2 regions of the Mycolicibacterium gilvum genome follow, and region 2 is predicted to be linked to the other one. Evidence: predicted binding sites of a transcription regulator. Region 2 holds the regulator's gene; the other holds the start of a gene.
What was found. Region 2 encodes LexA, which represses DNA repair genes until DNA is damaged. Its sites were predicted from a motif close to CGAACANNTGTTCG; they were not measured.
Positions count from the first base shown of each region.

Region 1: a site for LexA is predicted at 4,927-4,940, ahead of cofD (2-phospho-L-lactate transferase). Genes of this name have one in related genera too.

Region 1 is NZ_UGQM01000001.1:1,560,044-1,569,642, forward strand. Features, by position in the region: gene manB (mannose-1-phosphate guanylyltransferase ManB) at 1-860, shown strand, start outside; gene DYE23_RS07390 (hypothetical protein) at 895-1,764, opposite strand; gene DYE23_RS07395 (NUDIX hydrolase) at 1,834-2,400, opposite strand; gene DYE23_RS07400 (coenzyme F420-0:L-glutamate ligase) at 2,397-3,737, opposite strand; gene cofD (2-phospho-L-lactate transferase) at 3,734-4,720, opposite strand; gene DYE23_RS07410 (WhiB family transcriptional regulator) at 5,143-5,412, shown strand; gene DYE23_RS07415 (metallopeptidase family protein) at 5,437-5,859, opposite strand; gene DYE23_RS07420 (DUF3499 domain-containing protein) at 5,992-6,423, shown strand; gene DYE23_RS07425 (phosphomannomutase/phosphoglucomutase) at 6,522-7,919, shown strand; gene DYE23_RS07430 (TobH protein) at 7,916-9,025, shown strand; gene manA (mannose-6-phosphate isomerase, class I) at 9,031-9,599, shown strand, end outside.
Region 2 is NZ_UGQM01000001.1:2,375,650-2,385,248, reverse strand. Features, by position in the region: partial or broken gene DYE23_RS11305 (IS4-like element ISMfl1 family transposase) at 1-39, shown strand, start outside; gene nrdR (transcriptional regulator NrdR) at 252-716, opposite strand; gene DYE23_RS11290 (LysM peptidoglycan-binding domain-containing protein) at 880-1,350, opposite strand; gene lexA (transcriptional repressor LexA) at 1,530-2,228, shown strand; gene DYE23_RS11280 (LGFP repeat-containing protein) at 2,250-4,376, opposite strand; gene DYE23_RS11275 (molybdopterin-dependent oxidoreductase) at 4,576-6,864, shown strand; gene DYE23_RS11270 (DEAD/DEAH box helicase) at 6,837-8,243, opposite strand; gene hflX (GTPase HflX) at 8,476-9,599, opposite strand, start outside.

The DNA of each region.
Region 1 (9,599 bases), 820 kb from region 2:
CCAAACTCGGTCTGCAGATCGACTACGTCGTCGAGGACGAGGCGCTGGGCACCGGCGGCGGCATCGCGAACGTCGCGTCCAAGCTGCGTCACGACACCGCGGTGGTGTTCAACGGCGACGTGCTGTCGGGATGCGACCTGCGGGCACTGCTGGACTCGCACGAGGAGCGTGACGCGGACGTCACCCTGCACCTGGTCCGCGTCGGCGACCCGCGCGCATTCGGCTGTGTGCCAACGGATTCCGACGGCGTGGTGACGGCGTTCCTGGAGAAGACGCAGGACCCACCGACCGATCAGATCAATGCTGGCTGTTATGTGTTCAAGCGGTCGATCATCGACGACATCCCCAAGGGCCGAGCGCTTTCGGTCGAACGCGAGGTTTTCCCGCAGCTGCTCTCCGACGGTAAGCGGGTGTGCGGCTATGTCGACGCGACCTACTGGCGCGACATGGGAACGCCCGAGGACTTCGTCCGCGGCTCGGCCGACCTGGTGCGCGGCATCGCCCCATCGCCGGCGCTGACGCATCAGCGCGGCGAGAAACTGGTGCACGACGGGGCCTCCGTCGCGCCCGGTGCGCTGCTGATCGGCGGCACGGTGGTCGGTCGCGGGGCCGAGGTCTCCGGCGGTGCGCGCCTCGACGGCGCGGTGATCTTCGACGGCGTGAAAATCGGTGCGGGAGCGGTGATCGAGCGGTCGATCATCGGCTTCGGGGCACATATCGGGCCACGCGCCCTGATCCGCGACGGCGTCATCGGCGACGGCGCCGACATCGGCGCGCGCTGCGAATTGCTGCGCGGCGCCCGCGTCTGGCCGGGCATCACGATCCCCGACGGCGGCATCCGCTTCTCGACGGACATCTAGGGCCGGGGTCTCGCGAAATATCATTCCGGGCTGTTCACGCCGGGACTTTCGCGACCATGGCTTCACTCTCGCGAGTCTGGAAGGCGCGTTTCACCCACGCCGCGATCTCGTAGGGTTTGTCACCCTTCATCACCCGAATGACGATCCAGTCGAGTGCCTCGAGCCGCCGTAGACGGTTCGCGTCCCAGCGATACTGCGCATCACTGGTGCGGTGATGCTCTCCGTCGTATTCCACGGCGATCTTGAGTTTCTCCCAACCCATATCGAGATAGGCGAACGCGTAGCCGGCGTCGTCCATCACCGGGATCTGGGTTTCGGGCCGGGGAAACCCACTGTCGATGAGTGACAATCGCAGCTTCGTTTCTTGCGGCGATTGAGCGCCGGCGTCCATCAGCCCGACAGCTTCTCGGCATCGGCGCACGCCCTTGGTTCCTCGGTACCGCTCGGTGAGCTCGAGGATGGCAGGTGCCTCTACACCTGTGGCGCGCGACAATGCGTCGAGATGCGCTACGGCCTGGCCGCGGGGCAACCTGCGACCGAGGTCGAGTGCGGTGCGAGGTGGTGTCGTGACGAACATTCCGCCGATGCGTGTGATTTCACCGGCGGGAATGCGCTCTCGCCGCGACAGGATGCCGTTCGGAGGATTGCTGTTCGACCACAGGATCTCAACAGGTGCACCGTCGTCGACCCACAGCGCGCCGTGAAGCGCCGCCGCCGCACGACCGGTGATGACTCCACGTCTGTGCGACCACAGCCATGCAGACTCGGCGCGGAGGGCCAGCGTCGGCTCCAGGTGCTTCGGCAGGTAGATGCCGGGATACACGGAGCGGTAGTTCCACCGAAGCTGACCCCGGGTCAGGAAACCCGACCGCAGAGCCTCCGAACCAACAATTGCCTCCCCCATGGGAAGAGCATGCCGATGAAGTCCGGTGGTCTCGCGAGTGTTAATCCAGGGCTGTGGATAACCCCTAGATCACGGCCCGGAATGATATTTCGCGGGCGTCGCGAGGCGGCGTGCGGCGGCGGCGAGTTGGGTGAGGCCGAAGTCGACGTCCTCGGGCAGTTTGTCGAGCGGCCACCACCTCAGATCGAGTGACTCGTCACTGCGCACGAACTCGGCTCCCTCGGGTGCGCGCACCACGAACTGCACGTCGAGGTGGCGGGTCGGCACGCCGAGCGAGCAGGTCACCGGATGCACGTGCAGCGCTGCCGGTTCCGGGTCGATCGTCAGACCCGAGATCCCCGACTCCTCGGTCGCTTCCCGCAGCGCCGCCGCGACGATCGTCTCGTCGGACGGCTCGCAGTGCCCTCCGAGCTGCAGCCACCGGCCGACGCGGGGGTGCAGAGTCAGCAGAGCCTGCTCGCCGCGATGGTCGACCACCAACGCCGATCCGGTGATGTGGCCCGGTGCACACTCCCTCAGACACGCGTCCTCGCGTGCCGCCAGAAAAGCCAGCACCCCGTGGCGCAGCGAATCCTGGGCAGGGTCAGGCGGATTCCATGCCGTCAGGACGTCGACCGTTGATTGATGCAAGCTCATCGTCTGACCAGCAGGCCGTCCGTCGGCACCGGCTCGCGCGGGGCCACCGGGTCGGCCCCGTACCCGATCGCGATGGCGCCCAACGGCTCCCAGTCGTCGGGTAGATCGAGCATCGAGCGCACCAATTCCGGCGCGAAGATCGTCGACCCGATCCAGCAGCTGCCCACCCCGCGCACCGCGAGCCCGACCAGCAGACCCTGCACGGCCGCACCCGCCGCGACCGTGAACATCGTGTGCTCGGCGGCGGTTCGCCGCTCGTCGGGGTAGGTGTGGGCGCCGTCGGGAACCATGAACGGGATGACGAGTTCGGGAGCGTCGTAGAGGATCTGCCCGCGCGAGACCCGGCGCTCGACCGACTCGGCGTCGCGGCCGTCGGCGAGAAGGTCGCTGCGCCACCGCTCCTTCATCGCGTCGAGCAGGCCGACCCGCAGCGCTCCGTCCTGCACCCACACGAACCGCACCGGGCGGGTGTGGTGCGGCGCCGGGGCGGTCAGCGCCTCGCCGACCGCTGCCTCGATCAAAGCCCCGTCCACCGGCTCGGGGCCGAAGTGCCGGACCGATCTGCGCAGCAGTTGCGCCTGCGAGCGTCCCAGTGCCAGCGCCTCTTCGGTGCCGAGCCAGAACAGGTCCTCCTCGCCGGCCCGCACCAGGTTGCGCGCCGAGGATCCGTCGTCGCGCACCGGCAGGCCGCGCACCACCGCGACGGGGACGGCGGTCAGCTTGCCCTTCACCAGATCGGCTGCCGCGGCGATCTCGTCGGCCACCGCGATCTCGGTGACGATCAACTCGTTGCCGTGCTGATCGTGTTCACCGGCGTAGGCGTGCAACACCGCGAGCCCGGCCGCACCGATCGCGACGTCGGTCTGCCCGGTGCGCCACGCGCGTCCCATCGTGTCGGTGACGACGACGGCGACCCGCACCCCGAGCCGTTCCCGCAGTGCGTCGACCAACGCGGCCGCGCTGCCGTCGGGATCGACCGGCAGCAACGCCAATTCGTCGGAGTCGACGTTCGAGCCGTCGACCCCGGCCGCCGCCTGCACGAGGCCCAGCGCGTTCTCGGTGATCAACGTCCGGCCCTTGCGCGCCAGCACCCGCACAGCCTCGCCGTCGATCAGCCTCCGTCGCAGCGCGTCCCGCTCGTCGGGGTCGGTCGGCGCGGCCACCATGCGTCCCTCGGTCTTGGACAACACCTTGCTCGTCACGACGACCACGTCATCGTCGCGCAGCCACGGCGCCGCGTCGGCGATCGCCGACGCGAGATCGTCGCCCGGCCGGAACTCCGGCAGCCCCGGCACCGGCAGCACTTCCACCCGTGCCGACGTGCCGTGGTCGGTCACGGCGCGACCCCGGCCAGTTCCAATCCGGCGCGCACCATCTGCGCGGTCACCGACGGTTCGGACATCAGCAGCGGGACGGCTTTCACGTTCACGCCCTCGATGTCGGCGTGGTCACCCTCGTGGATGAGCCAGCCGTCGAGGATGCCGGTCGCCGAGCGCGCACCGTAGTGGCGGCCGACCGCTTCGGAGGTGCTGTCCACCCCGATCACGGACAGGCACGCATCCGCCATGCCGCGCAACGGCTTTCCGGCGATGATCGGGGAGTAGCCGATCACCGGCGCTTTCGTCGAGCGCAGCGCGCCACGGATGCCGCCGACATTGAGGATCGCGCCGACGCTCACGACCGGGTTCGACGGGGCGATGAGCACCACGTCGGCGCCCTCGATCGCGTCGACGACACCCGGTGCGGCGGTGGCGTTGTCGGCGCCGACGAACGCGAAGCTGTCGGTGGGGACCTGCGCGCGGTGCCGGACCCACCACTCCTGGAAGTGGACGGCGCGCTTCTCGCCGTCATCGGGATCGGTGATCACGACGTGGGTTTCGCACCGGTCGTCGGAGGCGGGCAGCAGTCGCAGTCCGGGGGACCAGCGCCGGCACAGCGCCTCGGTCACGTCCGACAGGGGATAGCCGGCGCGCAGCATCTGGGTGCGGACCAGATGGGTGGCGAGGTCGCGGTCGCCGAGGCCGAACCAGTCGGGCTGCACACCGTAGGCCGCGAGTTCCTCTTTGGCATTCCAGGTTTCGTTCTTGTGCCCCCACCCGCGTTCGGGATCGATGCCGCCGCCGAGGGTGTACATGCAGGTGTCGAGGTCGGGGCAGATGCGCACCCCGAACATCCAGGCATCATCACCAACATTCACCACAGCGGTCACTTCATTCTCATTGGTATCGTCAGTGCCGTACTGCCCCAAGCCCAAGAGATGTTGGACACCGAGCAGGAACCGCGCACCGCCGACTCCGCCGACCAGAACCGTGACCTTCACATCGAACGAGAGTAGGCGGTGGACCAAGCGATCGGGACGGCCGGTCGGAGCGTGATAGACACGCCACAGCGCGACGCGCCGAATTGAAGTCACGGAATGGTATGAATTCCTGTTCTAGCGCTTGACCAGGGCCCCCCGCGCGTGTGTAATCACACCAGTGTCATTTCGCGGTTCTTCGGCCGGTTCCGGTGTCGCAGACCGAGATTCGATCACTTGTTCGAATTGGGATGGTCTCGCGGTCTTTTCGCGAGGCTGGCAGATACGGAACTACGAGACCTGGAGGAGGGGAAATGGCATTTGAACAGGCTGATTTCGGTGATTCCATTCGGTTCGACAGCAGGCTCCTCGGCTCGGTGGGAAGTGCGCCGCACATCCAGACCGGACCGGCACCGAGTGGAACAAATGGACGGCCCCAGCTGAGCCTGGTGCCCGAACGCATCGATTCTTTCGGCGACGACTCCGGCGTCCTCGACGAGGATCAGTGGCAGGAGCGCGCGCTGTGCGCTCAGACCGATCCCGAGGCGTTCTTCCCCGAGAAGGGCGGCTCGACTCGTGAGGCCAAGCGGATCTGCCTGGGCTGCGAGGTCAAGGACGCCTGCCTGGAGTACGCCCTCGCCAACGACGAGCGCTTCGGAATCTGGGGCGGCCTGTCGGAGCGCGAGCGCCGGCGCCTCAAGCGCGGGATCATCTGACCCGCGCGCTCGCACACGCGAACCTCAGTCGTCGTCCAGGGTCGGGTCGATCACTGAAGGTTCCACGCCCAGATACGTGGCTACCTGAGCCACCAGTAATTCGTGGAGCAGCTCGGTCAGCTCGTCGGTGTCCTTAGCCCGACGTTCGATCGGCTTGCGGAACAACACAATTCGCGCGCGCGTCGAGTTTCCCCGAACATCCACCCCCGCCGGGATCAACCGCGCCAGCGCAATGGGGCCGTCCGCCACCACCTCCGGCGGCCACTGCACACTCTCGGGGTCCTTCGGCGCCAGCCGCGGAATCTCGTCCACCGCCACATCGAGTGTGGCCACCCGCTCGTGCCAGCGCCGCTCGATCGGCTCGTAGGCTTCCAGCACCGCCATGTCGAATCGTTCCGCGCGGCTGCGCCACCCCGGAACCGTCGGCGGAAGTAGCGGTCCGCGCATGTCCCGGCCCCGCCGCGACCCCCGATGCCGGCGTCTGGTCACGGACAAGATCGTAACGGTTGGGCTTCGGCCGCCCCGTGGCTGCGCGTGTCCGGCGTGATGCAGGCGATCGTGCACGCTAACCTCCTGCTTGTGAATGTTCCCCGTCGCTGCTGCCGGCCTGGGTGCCCGCACTATGCGGTCGCGACGCTCACCTTCGTCTATGCGGACTCGACGGCTGTCGTCGGCCCGCTGGCCACTGTGTCCGAGCCACATTCGTGGGACCTGTGCGTCATGCACGCCGGTCGCATCACCGCTCCCCGCGGTTGGGAGCTCGTCCGCCACGCCGGCCCGCTGCCGTCGCACCCCGATGACGACGACTTGGTGGCGTTGGCAGACGCAGTACGAGAAGGTCGCGAAAATGCCGTCCCCGGCACCGGCGTCACTGCCGGCTTCACCACGGGGTTCACCGACCCGGTCTCCGGAGCGCACGGCGGCGCGCTGATGGCTCCGCCTGCCCGCCGGCCCGAGACCAACGGCCGGCGCCGCGGACACCTGCGCGTCCTGCCCGACCCCGCCGAATAGCACTGACGAACGGGCGCCACCCCCGCCCCGAGTTCGCGTGCAGACCCCGCGCGACGGCTAGGCTGAACATCACACAGTCTCTTCGTCCAAGGAGTCCCATGTCTCGTCCCGCCGAGGCGGTCCAGCGCGTCATCAAGGCCTATGACGTGCGCGGACTCGTCGGCGAGGAAATCGACGAGGCGTTCGTCGCCGACGTCGGCGCCGCGTTCGCCCGCCTGGTGCGCGACAGCCCCGACCAGCCCGCCACCCAGGTCGTCATCGGCCACGACATGCGGGCCAGCTCGCCCGCACTGTCCAAGGCGTTCGCCGACGGAGTCCTCGCGCAGGGCCTCGACGTCGTGCACATCGGCCTCGCATCGACCGATCAGCTGTACTTCGCCTCCGGCATGCTCGACTGCCCCGGCGCGATGTTCACCGCGAGTCACAACCCGGCCGCCTACAACGGCATCAAACTCTGCCGCGCCGGCGCCAAGCCCGTCGGGCGCGAAACGGGTCTGGCAACGGTCGCTCAAGAGGTGATCGCCGGCGTTCCGGCCTACGACGGTCCGCGCGGCTCGGTGTCCGAACGCGACGTGCTCGCCGACTACGGCGACTTCCTGCGGTCGCTGGTCGACATCGGCGGCGCGCGTCCGCTGCGGGTGGCTGTCGACGCCGGCAACGGCATGGCCGGGCACACCACCCCCGCGGTGCTGGGGCCGATCCCGTCGATCACCCTGTCGCCGCTGTACTTCGAGCTCGACGGCAACTTCCCCAACCATGAAGCCAACCCACTCGACCCGGCCAACCTCGTCGACCTGCAGGCCTACGTGCTGGAGACCGGCGCAGACATCGGGCTGGCCTTCGACGGCGACGCCGACCGCTGCTTCGTCGTCGACGAACGGGGCCAGGCCGTCTCCCCGTCGGCGGTCACCGCGCTGGTCGCCGCCCGCGAACTCACCCGCGAGATCGGCGCGACGATCATCCACAACCTGATCACGTCGCGCGCCGTGCCGGAACTGGTCGGCGAGCGCGGCGGCACCGCGGTGCGCTCGCGCGTCGGCCACTCCTACATCAAAGGCCTGATGGCCGAGACCGGGGCGATTTTCGGCGGTGAGCACTCCGCGCACTACTACTTCCGCGACTTCTGGGGCGCCGACTCCGGCATGCTCGCCGCGCTGCACGTGCTGGCCGCCCTCGGAGAACAGGACCGCCCGCTCTCGGAGATGATGGCCGACTACCAGCGCTACGAGGCGTCCGGCGAGATCAACTACACCGTCACCGATGCTCCCGCGATCGTCGACTCGGTGCTGGCCTCCCTCGGCAGCCGCATCCACGCGATCGACCACCTCGACGGCGTCACCGTCGACCTCGGCGACGGTCGCTGGTTCAACATCCGCATGTCGAACACCGAACCGCTGCTGCGGCTCAACGTGGAGGCGCGCACCGCCGAAGAGGTCACCGAGATCGTCGACGAGATCGGGGGCCACATCACCTCCGGTGCCAGGGCATCCACGTGACCAGCCCACCGTCGGCTGCCGAAGTCGACCTCGACGACGCCGACGGCCTGCTGGCCGCCGACCGTCACGGGCTGCTGCGGGCGGCGTCGATGGCCGGCGCGCAGGTGCGAGCCACCGCGGCCGCGCTGGCCGAAGGCGACCTCGAGTCCGTCCGGTCCGATGCCCCGCCGCGCACCATTGTGTGGGTGGCCGGGCCCGGCAACGCCGAGGCGGCCGGGACGATGCTCGCCGCGCTGCTCGGCGGCTCGATCGGCACGCCCATCGTGGTCGCCGCCGACGCACCGCCGTGGATCGGTGCGCTCGACGTGGTGGTGCTCGCCGGCGACGACCCCGCCCAGCCGGCGTTGGTCAACACCGCGGCGACCGCGGTGCGCCGCGGGGCGCGGATCGTCGTGGTGGCCCCGTACGAAGGCCCGCTGCGGGACGCGACCGCGGGACGTTCGGTGTCACTACCGCCGCGCATGCCCGTCCCTGACGACTTCACCCTGGCGCGCTATCTGGCCGCCGGCCTGGCGGTGCTGGACGTCGTCGTACCCGGATTCTCCGTCGACCTGGCGACACTGGCCGACGACCTCGACGCGGAGGCCGTCCGAAACAGCGCCGGCCGTGACCTTTTCACCAACCCGGCCAAGGTGCTCGCCGACCGCATGCGTGACCGCGACGTCGTCCTCGCCGGTGACTCGGCGGCGACGGTCGCGCTGGCGCGCCACGCGTGCGCGGTGATGTTGCGGGTCGGTCATCACGTGATGGCGCCGGTCGGGCTGTCCGATGCGCTGGTCGCGATCGGTACCGGATGGGGACGCCCCGGCGGTGGCACGTCGTCGATATTCCACGACGAGGAACTCGACGGACCGCTGCCGCAGCAGGGCCGCACCATCGTGCTGACCACCGACGCCGAACGGCACACCGTGTCCGCGCGGCTGCGCGGATTCGACGACGTGTACGTTGTCAACGCCAACGACGTCCCCGACGTCGCGGCACCAGGGGGGAACAGCGAGCCGGGCTCAGCCACGACGCCCGGATCTGCGCGTCCCGAACAACAATTGGCGCTGTTGGCCGTTCGCCTGGAGATGGCGGCGGTCTACCGGCGGCTGGTTCGAGGTTGAGACGAGTGCATCTGCTCAGAGGCGCGGTGCGGACCTACGCATGGGGTTCGCGCACCGCAATCGCCGAATTCGTCGGCGCGCCGAGTCCCACACCGCATCCCGAGGCCGAGCTGTGGTTCGGTGCGCATCCCGGTGACCCGGCATGGTTGCAGACCGAAGACGGGGAGCGCTCCCTGCTCGACGCGCTGCGCGCCGACCCGGAGGGTGAACTCGGATCCGCGGTCCGCGGGCGGTTCGGCGACACGCTGCCGTTCCTGGTCAAGGTGCTCGCCGCCGACGAGCCACTCTCGCTGCAGGCGCACCCGAGCACCGAACAGGCCGTCGAGGGTTTCGCGCGCGAGGACAGGATGGGCATCCCGGTCACCGCCCCCGACCGCAACTACCGCGACCCCAGCCACAAGCCCGAGATCATCGTGGCGCTCAGCCGGTTCGAGGCACTCGCCGGATTCCGTCCCGCCGCGCGCTCGGTCGAGCTGATGCAGGCCCTCGGTGTCGCCGACCTCGACCAGTACATCGGCCTGCTGTCCGGTCAGCGCGACGAGGACGGTCTGCGGGCCCTGTTCACCACGTGGAT
Region 2 (9,599 bases):
CGCCAATCCGTCGCCCATCAGGGCGCTTTTTCCCCCTAACCGGCGCCGATCCGCCGACCCTCACTGGCAGGCGTTCCTCCGTCGCCTCCTCGACCGCATCAACCCGGCACGCCGCACACGGTCAGCTCCCCGCGTGATCAAACGCAAAATGCCCAAGTGGCATGTCAAAAGATCAGCGCACCAACACTGGCCACAACCCGAACACCCACCCAGCGTCACCGTCATCAGCCACTAACTGAACGGTATTGGCCCTAACTCCGCGCGGATACCTCGCGGTGGGCGCGCAGCGCCTCGATCTCACGCTCGAAGTCCTCCGCCGAGGAGAACGAGCGGTACACCGACGCGAACCGCAGATAGGCCACCTCGTCGAGATCACGTAGCGGTCCGAGAATCGCCAGCCCCACCTCGTTCGCGGGGACCTCCGGAGAACCGGTGGCCCGCACCGCGTCCTCGACCTGCTGCGCCAGCTTGTTGAGCGCGTCGTCGTCGACCTGACGGCCCTGACATGCACGGCGTACGCCCCGGATGACCTTCTCACGGCTGAAAGGCTCGGTCACCCCGCTGCGTTTGACGACCGCGAGCACGGCCGTCTCGACGGTCGTGAACCTTCGGCCGCATTCCGGGCAGGATCTGCGGCGGCGGATCGCCTGGCCCTCGTCGGTCTCGCGGGAATCGACCACTCGTGAATCGGGGTGACGGCAGAACGGACAGTGCATCACCGCTCCTTCACCACTCCGACAGATGATCGCTTCGAACGCCTTTGAGCGTACCTGTGCGACTCTCGGCCGGCCCACCGCCGGACCTGATGGCACATACCGCATCGGTCGCATCCTCAGAGTGCTTGAGTGGCAACTGGTTTGCTGATTCCTGGGTCTGCGGTCAGGCCACCGGCGCGATCAACGTCTGACCGGCGTCGACCGCCGCCGAATCGAGCTCGTTCAACTCCTGGATCCGGGCCACGACCTCGGTGACCGGGGCGTCGGGGGCGACGCGCCGCGCGACGTGCTGCAGCGACTCGCCACTCTGCACCTGGACCACCGCGAGCCGCCCCGGCATCTGCGTCTCGGCTCCCGACACCCCACCGACCTGGGCGACCAGACCGAGCCACAGCGTGATCGCCCCGGCCACCAGTGCCAGCCCGACCGTGGCCATCGGGGTGATCGGGCGTCGGCGATGCGATGCCCGCGAGACGAGAACTCCGGTCCCGCGGTACCCGATCGCCGCCCCGGCCGGGCGCTGCGGCCGCGGCCGCCGCGACGGCGCGACCGCCCGCACCCGGCCATTCCCAACCCGCAGCCGAGGGGCGCGCTCGAACTCGTTCCACGTCTGGCGGTCGTCGAGAATGGTCATCTGTCTGCCTTTCGTCCGGGGTTCGGATTCGCTCTTGTGTTCGAACAGTACTCGATCAGGTGTTCGATGAATAGAACATGTGATCGAACTGTTGCGAACGCTATCGGAGGCCACCGACAAGACGACACGCCTCGAACACATGTTTGATTATCGCGCCGGAGCGGGTTACATTCGGGCACATGAGCGACGACAGCAGTGACAGCACCGACGCCCCCGGCACCTCACGGTCGCGAGATTCTGGCCTGACCGAACGTCAGCGCACCATCCTGGACGTCATCCGGGCCTCGGTGACCACCCGCGGTTACCCCCCGAGCATCAGGGAGATCGGCGACGCGGTCGGGTTGACCTCGACGTCCTCGGTCGCCCATCAGCTGCGCACCCTGGAGCGCAAGGGCTATCTGCGCCGCGACGCCAACCGCCCGCGCGCGGTGGACGTCCGCGCGGCCGACGACCACCCGACCCCCATCGTGGCCACCGAGGTGGCCGGGTCGGACGCCCTGCCCGAGCCGACGTTCGTGCCGGTTCTCGGCCGCATCGCCGCCGGCGGTCCGATTCTCGCGGAAGAGGCCGTCGAGGACGTGTTCCCGCTGCCGCGCGAACTGGTCGGCGAGGGATCGCTGTTCCTGCTCAAGGTGGTCGGCGAGTCGATGGTCGACGCGGCCATCTGCGATGGCGACTGGGTGGTCGTCCGTCAGCAGAGCGTGGCCGACAACGGTGACATCGTCGCAGCGATGATCGACGGGGAAGCCACCGTGAAGACCTTCAAGCGGACCAAGGGACAGGTCTGGCTGATGCCCCACAACCCCGCGTTCGACCCGATCCCGGGCAACGACGCAGCCATTCTCGGCAAGGTCGTCACCGTCATCCGGAAGATCTGAGCGACGGCCGCTCAGCGGTCGCTACTCCCCTCGAACGAATCCGTTCGTCCGCGCGATCTCCTCGCTGGCGAACCAGAGTTCGACGGGCGCCTCGTGATAGTCCGCGCTGTCGGGCGTCCAGTACAGACCCGACTTCGTATCGGCCTTGACCGGATAGCCGTCGGGAATCTGGTCGGAATCCTCGAGCGGCATGTGCAGCGCGGTGCCCAGAGGCATCGGCTCATCGATGTCGATGCGGGCGTGCCTGCCCGTGTCGGTCAGTCCGTCCCGAACCGGGATCGGCACCGGAGGCACCAGGGGTTCACGGTCGGCAGCCAGATCGGCGTCCTCGTCGACGACCGCCAGATCGTCGAACTCATCCTCGGACTCGTCGAACTCGTCGTCGGCTTCGTCGAACTCATCCTCGGATTCGTCGAACTCGTCCTCGGATGCGGCAGTCTCGACGTCGACGAACGGCGAATCGCCGGCCACCTCCGACGGTGTCGGGATGCGGGTCGGAGTCGTATCGACCGCGTCGGGGTCGATCTGCGGTTCCTCGTCACCGGCGTCGGCCCCGCCTTCGGGCTGGACGGGCACGCCCCAGAAGCTCAGCGGTTGCGGTGCGAACTCCTCGTCCTGAGGTGCCTCCGGGTTCGCAGACGCCACCGAACCCAGACCCTCACGGGCATACCGGTCACCGAAGAGGGCGTCCTCGCGGCCGTCGTCGCCGTGTGGGCCGTCGTGACCGTCGGTCTCGGGATCCTGCGGGTCGTGCCCGACGGCACCCGGTGCGGTGAACATGTCGTCCTCACCGGGGCGGGCCCGGTGCCGCATGACCGCGAACGCGACCAGGCCGGCCAGCAACAGCAGAGGAACGACGGCGAGCAGCCACCACTTGTTCCACTTGCGACCGGTGTCCTCGTTGTTCTCCGCCGCCTGCGATGTCGGCGGGGTCGCCTGCGGGGCGTCGGCACCGGGCACCACCACGTCGGTCAGCTGCGAGGCGAGACCGGCGGGCTCGGTGCTGAACGTCCTCGCCGAGGTGTCCCACGAGATCACGCCACCGCTGAAGCGCTGCGACAGAGTGTTTCCGCTCTCGGTCTGATCAGCGACAGGGGCGCCGAGTTCGCCGGTGGCGCCGCCGAGCTTGTCCCAGGCCGCGACGATGGGGCCCCTGACGATGAAGGCGCCGTGGTCCGGCGTCCAGAAGATCACCGGCTTGTCCTCGGCGGCGAACGCGCTCTTTCGGCTCGCCGGGGTGAGCCCGCCGTCCTCTTCCCCGCTGATCGGGAATCCGAGATCACCCTCGGGGCCACCGACGCTCTTGTACTTCTCCAGCACCTGCCCGGTCACCACATTGGCGCCCGTGTCCGGGCTGTAGTAGATCGCGCCGTTGGCGAAGTCCTGGCCCTTGCCGTCGGCGCCGATGTCGTAGACCTCACCCTCGACGGCCCCGAGCGGGCCCAGCGGTCCGCCGGCGGCCCGGCGTGCCGCGTTGATCGCCGCGACGGGGTCGTCGGGGATCGACAGGTCTGCGAGCTGTCCCGCCAGCTCGGGCGGCACGGTGGTGAACGTCTTGGTGCGCGCGTCGTAGGTCAGCTCCCCCCCGGTGAACTTCTGCGACACGACCGACCCGTTGTACGTCTCGTCCTCCGCCGGCACGCCGAGCACCCCCGACGAACCGCCCAGCTTGTCCCAGGCCGCATTGATCGGTCCGCGCACGATGCGCGCCCCGGTCGCCGGGGTCCAGAAGATCACCGGGTTGTCGGGCGCACTGAAGGTGCTGTTGCGGCTCTCCGGCGCACGACCGGGGCCTTCGTCGATGGTCGGGAAGCCCAGATCGCCGTCGGCGGGCCCACCCGAGGCCTGGTACTTCTCCAGGATCGCACCCTGCATGAAGTGGGCGCCGGTGTCCGGCGTGAAGAACATCGTGCCCGCGGCGAAGTTCTGGGCGAAGCCCTCACCGACCGGATAGACCTCTCCCGTGCGGGGTCCCAGCGGGCCGGTGTCGCCACCGCTGGCATCCCAGGCGGCGGTGATGGCGTTGTTCGCGTCGACCTCGGGCTGCGCCATGGCGGGTGGAGCCAGCAGGAGCACCGTGGCTACCCCCAACAACCCGATCGTCAAGCGACCGACCCCACGTAGGCGCAGCATCGGCTGCCGGATCATTCGTCCTCCCCGCGGTCGGTGACAGGTTCCTGGCGTCCTTGTGCAAGTTTTCTTGCAAAAGGCTGAGAAAAGTTACCGCGTCCGTTCACTGTGCTTCAGTCGACGTCGATAACCAAGTCACCTCGCCGAATTGATTTCAAAAGAACGGCGGCTTTTTCACCCGTCCTTTCGCCGCAACGGCGTCCGTAGACTCTCGTGCGTGGCGCGCACCCGGACCAGCCTCACGCACTGGGGTGCGTTCAGCGCCACCGTCGAATCGGGCGACATCGCCTCGGTGCGGCCATGGTCCGGCGACGCCGATCCCTCCCCTGCACTGGGCAACCTCCCGGGTTCCGTCCGGCACCGCTCCCGTGTCACCGCACCCGCCGTGCGGCGCGGCTGGCTGGAGAACGGACCCGGGCCCGACACCCTCCGGGGCGCCGACGAATTCGTCGCGGTCACATGGGATGACCTGGTGGAACTACTGGGCGGCGAACTGCGCAGGGTCATCGACACCGACGGCAACGAGGCGATCTACGGAGGCTCCTACGGCTGGTCCAGCGCCGGCCGGTTCCACCACGCCCAGAGCCAGGTCCACAGATTCCTGAACTGTCTTGGCGGCTACACCTATTCGCGCCACTCCTACAGCCTCGGCGCGACGGGCGTGATCATGCCCCGCGTGGTCGGCACCCACGATGATCTGTTCACGCGGTCCACCCAGTGGCAGGTGATCGTCGAAAACACCGACACGATGGTGTGTTTCGGTGGTCTGGCGCTGAAGAACACCGCGGTCAACGACGGCGGCACGACCGCGCATCCGGCGCGCGACGCCTTGAATCGCCTGCGCGCCCGCGGCGGTCGCATCGTGTCGTTCTCACCGCTGCGCGACGACGTCGACGGCCCGTGCGACTGGCATGCCCCGGTGCCGGGCACCGATGTCGCGATCATGCTGGCGCTGGCGCATGTGCTGGCCACCGAATCGCTGGCCGACCGCGAGTTTCTCGCCAGCCACTGCACCGGCTACGACCGGTTCGAGCGTTACCTTCTCGGCGCCGACGACGGGATACCGAAATCACCGCAGTGGGCCTCGTCGCTGTGCGGATTGTCCGCCGACGATCTGACCGCATTGGCGCGGCGGATGGCCGCCGGACGCACGCTGGTGACGGTGAGCTGGTCACTGCAGCGGACCCGCCACGGCGAGCAGGCGCCGTGGATGGGGCTCACCCTGGCGGCCATGCTGGGCCAGATCGGCCTCCCCGGCGGCGGCTTCGGCCACGGCTACGGCTCGATGAACGAGGCCGGCCTCGCACCGATCCGGTGCGGACTGCCGCGACTTCCGCAGGGCGTCAATCCGGTGACGACGTTCATCCCGGTCGCGGCCGTCAGCGACATGCTGCTCCACCCCGGCGAACCGTTCGACTACAACGGCCTGCGACTGACCTACCCCGACATCCGGTTGGTCTACTGGGCCGGCGGCAACCCGTTCCACCACCATCAGAATCTGCCGCGGCTGCGGCGGGCCCTGTCGCGCCCGGACACCGTCGTGGTGCACGATCCCTACTGGACCGCGATGGCCAAGCACGCCGACATCGTGGTGCCGTCCACCACGTTCGCCGAACGCGACGATCTTTCCGGCTCACGCAACGATCCGATGCTGATGGCGATGCCCCGGCTGACCGAGACGTATGCGCAGGCACGCGACGACTACGACACCTATGCGGCGCTGGCCGGACACCTGGGGGTGCGACAGGCTTTCACCGAGGGCCGGAGCTCACGCCAGTGGTTGCGCCACATCTACGAGACATGGTCGCGCACCTTGGATTTCGACGTCCCGGCGTTCGACGGGTTCTGGGCCGCCGGGGCGCTGCGGCTGCCCACCGACGACGGGCTGACACTGCTGGCCGACTTCCGCGCCGATCCGTCGGCGCACCCTCTCGCCACACCGAGCGGCCGGATCGAGATCTTCTCCGCCGACATCGACTCGTTCGGCTACGACGACTGCCGGGGCCACCCGGCGTGGTTCGAACCCACCGAATGGCTCGGGGGTCCGCGCGCCGCGGACTATCCGCTCCACCTGGTGGCGAATCAGCCCGCCGGCAGGCTGCACGGCCAACTCGACGCGGGCGCCGCCAGCCAGGCCACGAAAGTCGCCGGGCGCGAACGGATCCGGATGCATCCTGCGGATGCCCGCGCACGGGACCTGTCCGGCGGCGACGTGGTCAGGGTGTTCAACGATCGGGGCGCGTGCCTGGCCGGCGTGGTGCTCGACGACCGGGTGCGCCCGCAGGTGGTGCAGTTGTCGACCGGGGCGTGGTTCGATCCTGCCGATCCCGCCGATCCGAATTCGATGTGCGTACACGGCAATCCGAATGTGCTGACCGACGACGTCGGAACGTCGAAGCTGGCCCACGGCTGCACCGGTGCGCACGTGCTCGTGCAGATCGAAAAGTACGCGGGCACACCGCCTCCGGTGCGCGCGCATCAGCCTCCGGTGTTCACACCGCGCTGAGACTGACCTGCCGGACGCTGCCCACGGCGCCGCGGACCACGCGAGGTGGACGACGACCCGCCGCCCTGCCCGTCACGCCCGCGGCCACCACCGCCACCGCGACGCTGGTGCTCGCCACCTGACCTACCGTGGCCGCCGGACCCGCCGTTGCGGGAACCGCGTCCGTGATCCGGCTTCTTGGCAGCGGGTTGCGCGACGGGAGCGGGGGCACGCAGCGGGGCGATCTCGCCGACGAGCGCCTGCACCTCGGAGGACTTCGCGTGCACGTCGCGGGGACGCACGGTGATGCCCGCCTTGCGCAACAGCTGCTGGGTGTCCCTGCGCTGCTCGGGCAGCACGACGGTCACGACGTCGCCGTCACTGCCGGCACGCGCGGTGCGCCCCGACCGGTGCAGGTAGGCCTTGTGTTCCATCGGCGGGTCGACGTGGACGACCAGCTCGACGTCGTCGACGTGCACGCCACGGGCGGCGATGTCCGTGGCGACCAGCACCCGGGCCTCACCACTGGAGAATGCGGCGAGGTTGCGCTCGCGGGCGGGCTGGGACAGGTTGCCGTGCAGGTCCACCGAGGGCACACCGGATTCGGTGAGCTGCTTGGCGAGCTTGCGGGCCTGATGCTTGGTGCGCATGAACAAAATCCGCCGTCCGGTGCCCGAGGCGAGCTGGTGCACCAGATCCTTCTTCTCCTGCACGCCGCCGACGTGGAACACGTGGTGGGTCATCTGCGCGGGCGCCTCGGCGGCCTCGTTGACCGAGTGCAGCACCGGGTTGTCGAGGAAGCGCTGGACGAGCTTGTCGACGCCGTTGTCCAGCGTCGCCGAGAACAGCAGGCGCTGCCCACCGCGGGGCGTCGCCGCCAGGATGCGGGTGACCCCGGGCAGGAAGCCCAGATCGGCCATGTGGTCGGCCTCGTCGAGCACGGTGACCGTGACGTTGTCGAGGCTGATCACCTTCTGCTGCATCAGATCTTCGAGACGACCGGGGCAGGCGACGACGATGTCGATCCCGCCGCGCAGTGCGGAGACCTGCCGGCCCTGCGAGACGCCGCCGTAGATGGTGGTGACCCGCAGTCCGGCGGCGGTGGCCATCGGCTCCAGGGCCGCGGTGATCTGCGTGGCCAGCTCCCGGGTCGGCGCCAGCACCAGACCCGACGGACGCGACGCCTGGCGTCGGATACCGGTCAGCGCCGCCACCAGCGGGATGGAGAAGGCGAGAGTCTTTCCGCTGCCGGTCTTTCCGCGACCCAGCACGTCACGCCCGGCGAGCGAGTCGGGCAGGGTGGCGGCCTGGATCGGGAACGGTTCGGCGATGCCGCGCTCGGCCAGCGCCTTCACCAGCGGTGCGGGCACGCCGAGATCGGCGAAAGTAGGTGCAGTCATTACGGATTTCCTGTCGTTTGGGCCTTGTCGGGCAGCGTGTGCCCGGCAGCCGCGACGGATGACCGTTGAGCGGGAGTGTGCACACAGTGGGTGGCGGTGTCGCCACGCAAGAGCAGATGGAAGTCGGCTGTCAGTGTCGACGATGTCCGAAGCGGTGACCAACTCTGGTCTCCGCAGCCGACGTCGGATCCGACTGTACCGGACCGGCGTCCCGGAACCGCATTCGGCCAGGTCAGAACGAGGCGAATTCGGACAGAGCGGCCGCGAGGGCGATCGGCACCCGGGCTTTGAGGCGCGTGCCCGCTTCGATGTGCTCGACCGCGTCGACGCGGCCCTCCGCGTGAACCCGGTTGACGAGATCGCCTCTGCTGTACGGAATCGTGACGTCGACCACAGTGTCGCGGGGCGCGATCATCTCGGCCAGCCGCGCCTGGAGGCGATCGAGACCTTCACCGGTGCGCGCGGATACGAAGACCGCCCCGGGCAGCGCCTGCCGTAGCTGCGCCAGCACCAGGCCGTCGGCGGCGTCGATCTTGTTGACCACCAACAACTCCGGTGGTGCGGTCGCATCCGTCTCGGCGACGACTTCGTTGACGACCGTGCGCACCGCGTTGATCTGGGCCAGCGGATTGGCGTCGGAACCGTCGACCACGTGCAGGAGCAGTTCGGCGTCGACGACCTCTTCGAGTGTCGACCGGAACGCCTCGACCAGCTGGGTCGGCAGATGACGGACGAATCCGACCGTGTCGGTCAGAACGAATTCCCGTCCGTCGCTGAGTTCGCCACGGCGCGTGGTGGGTTCGAGTGTGGCGAACAACGCGTTCTCGACCAGCACACCGGCGCCGGTGAGCGCGTTGAGCAAGCTGGACTTGCCGGCGTTGGTGTATCCGACGATCGCGACCGAGGGCACGTCATTGGCCAGCCGCCGGCTGCGCTGGCTGTCACGCACCTGCTTCATGTCGCGAATCTCGCGGCGCAGCTTCGACATCCGCTCGCGGATGCGACGACGGTCGGTTTCGATCTTCGTCTCACCGGGTCCGCGGGTGCCGACTCCGCCGCCGGCGCCGCCGGCGCGGCCACCGGCCTGACGGGACATGGACTCGCCCCAGCCGCGCAGCCTGGGCAGCATGTACTCCATCTGCGCCAGCGAGACCTGCGCCTTGCCTTCGCGGCTGGTGGCGTGTTGGGCGAAGATGTCGAGGATCAGCGCGGTCCGGTCGATCACCTTGACCTTGACCACTTTTTCCAGCGCGTTGAGCTGCGCCGGGCTGAGCTCGCCGTCGCAGATGACGGTGTCCGCGCCGGTCGCCACCACGATGTCACGCAGTTCGAGGGCCTTGCCCGAACCGATGTAGG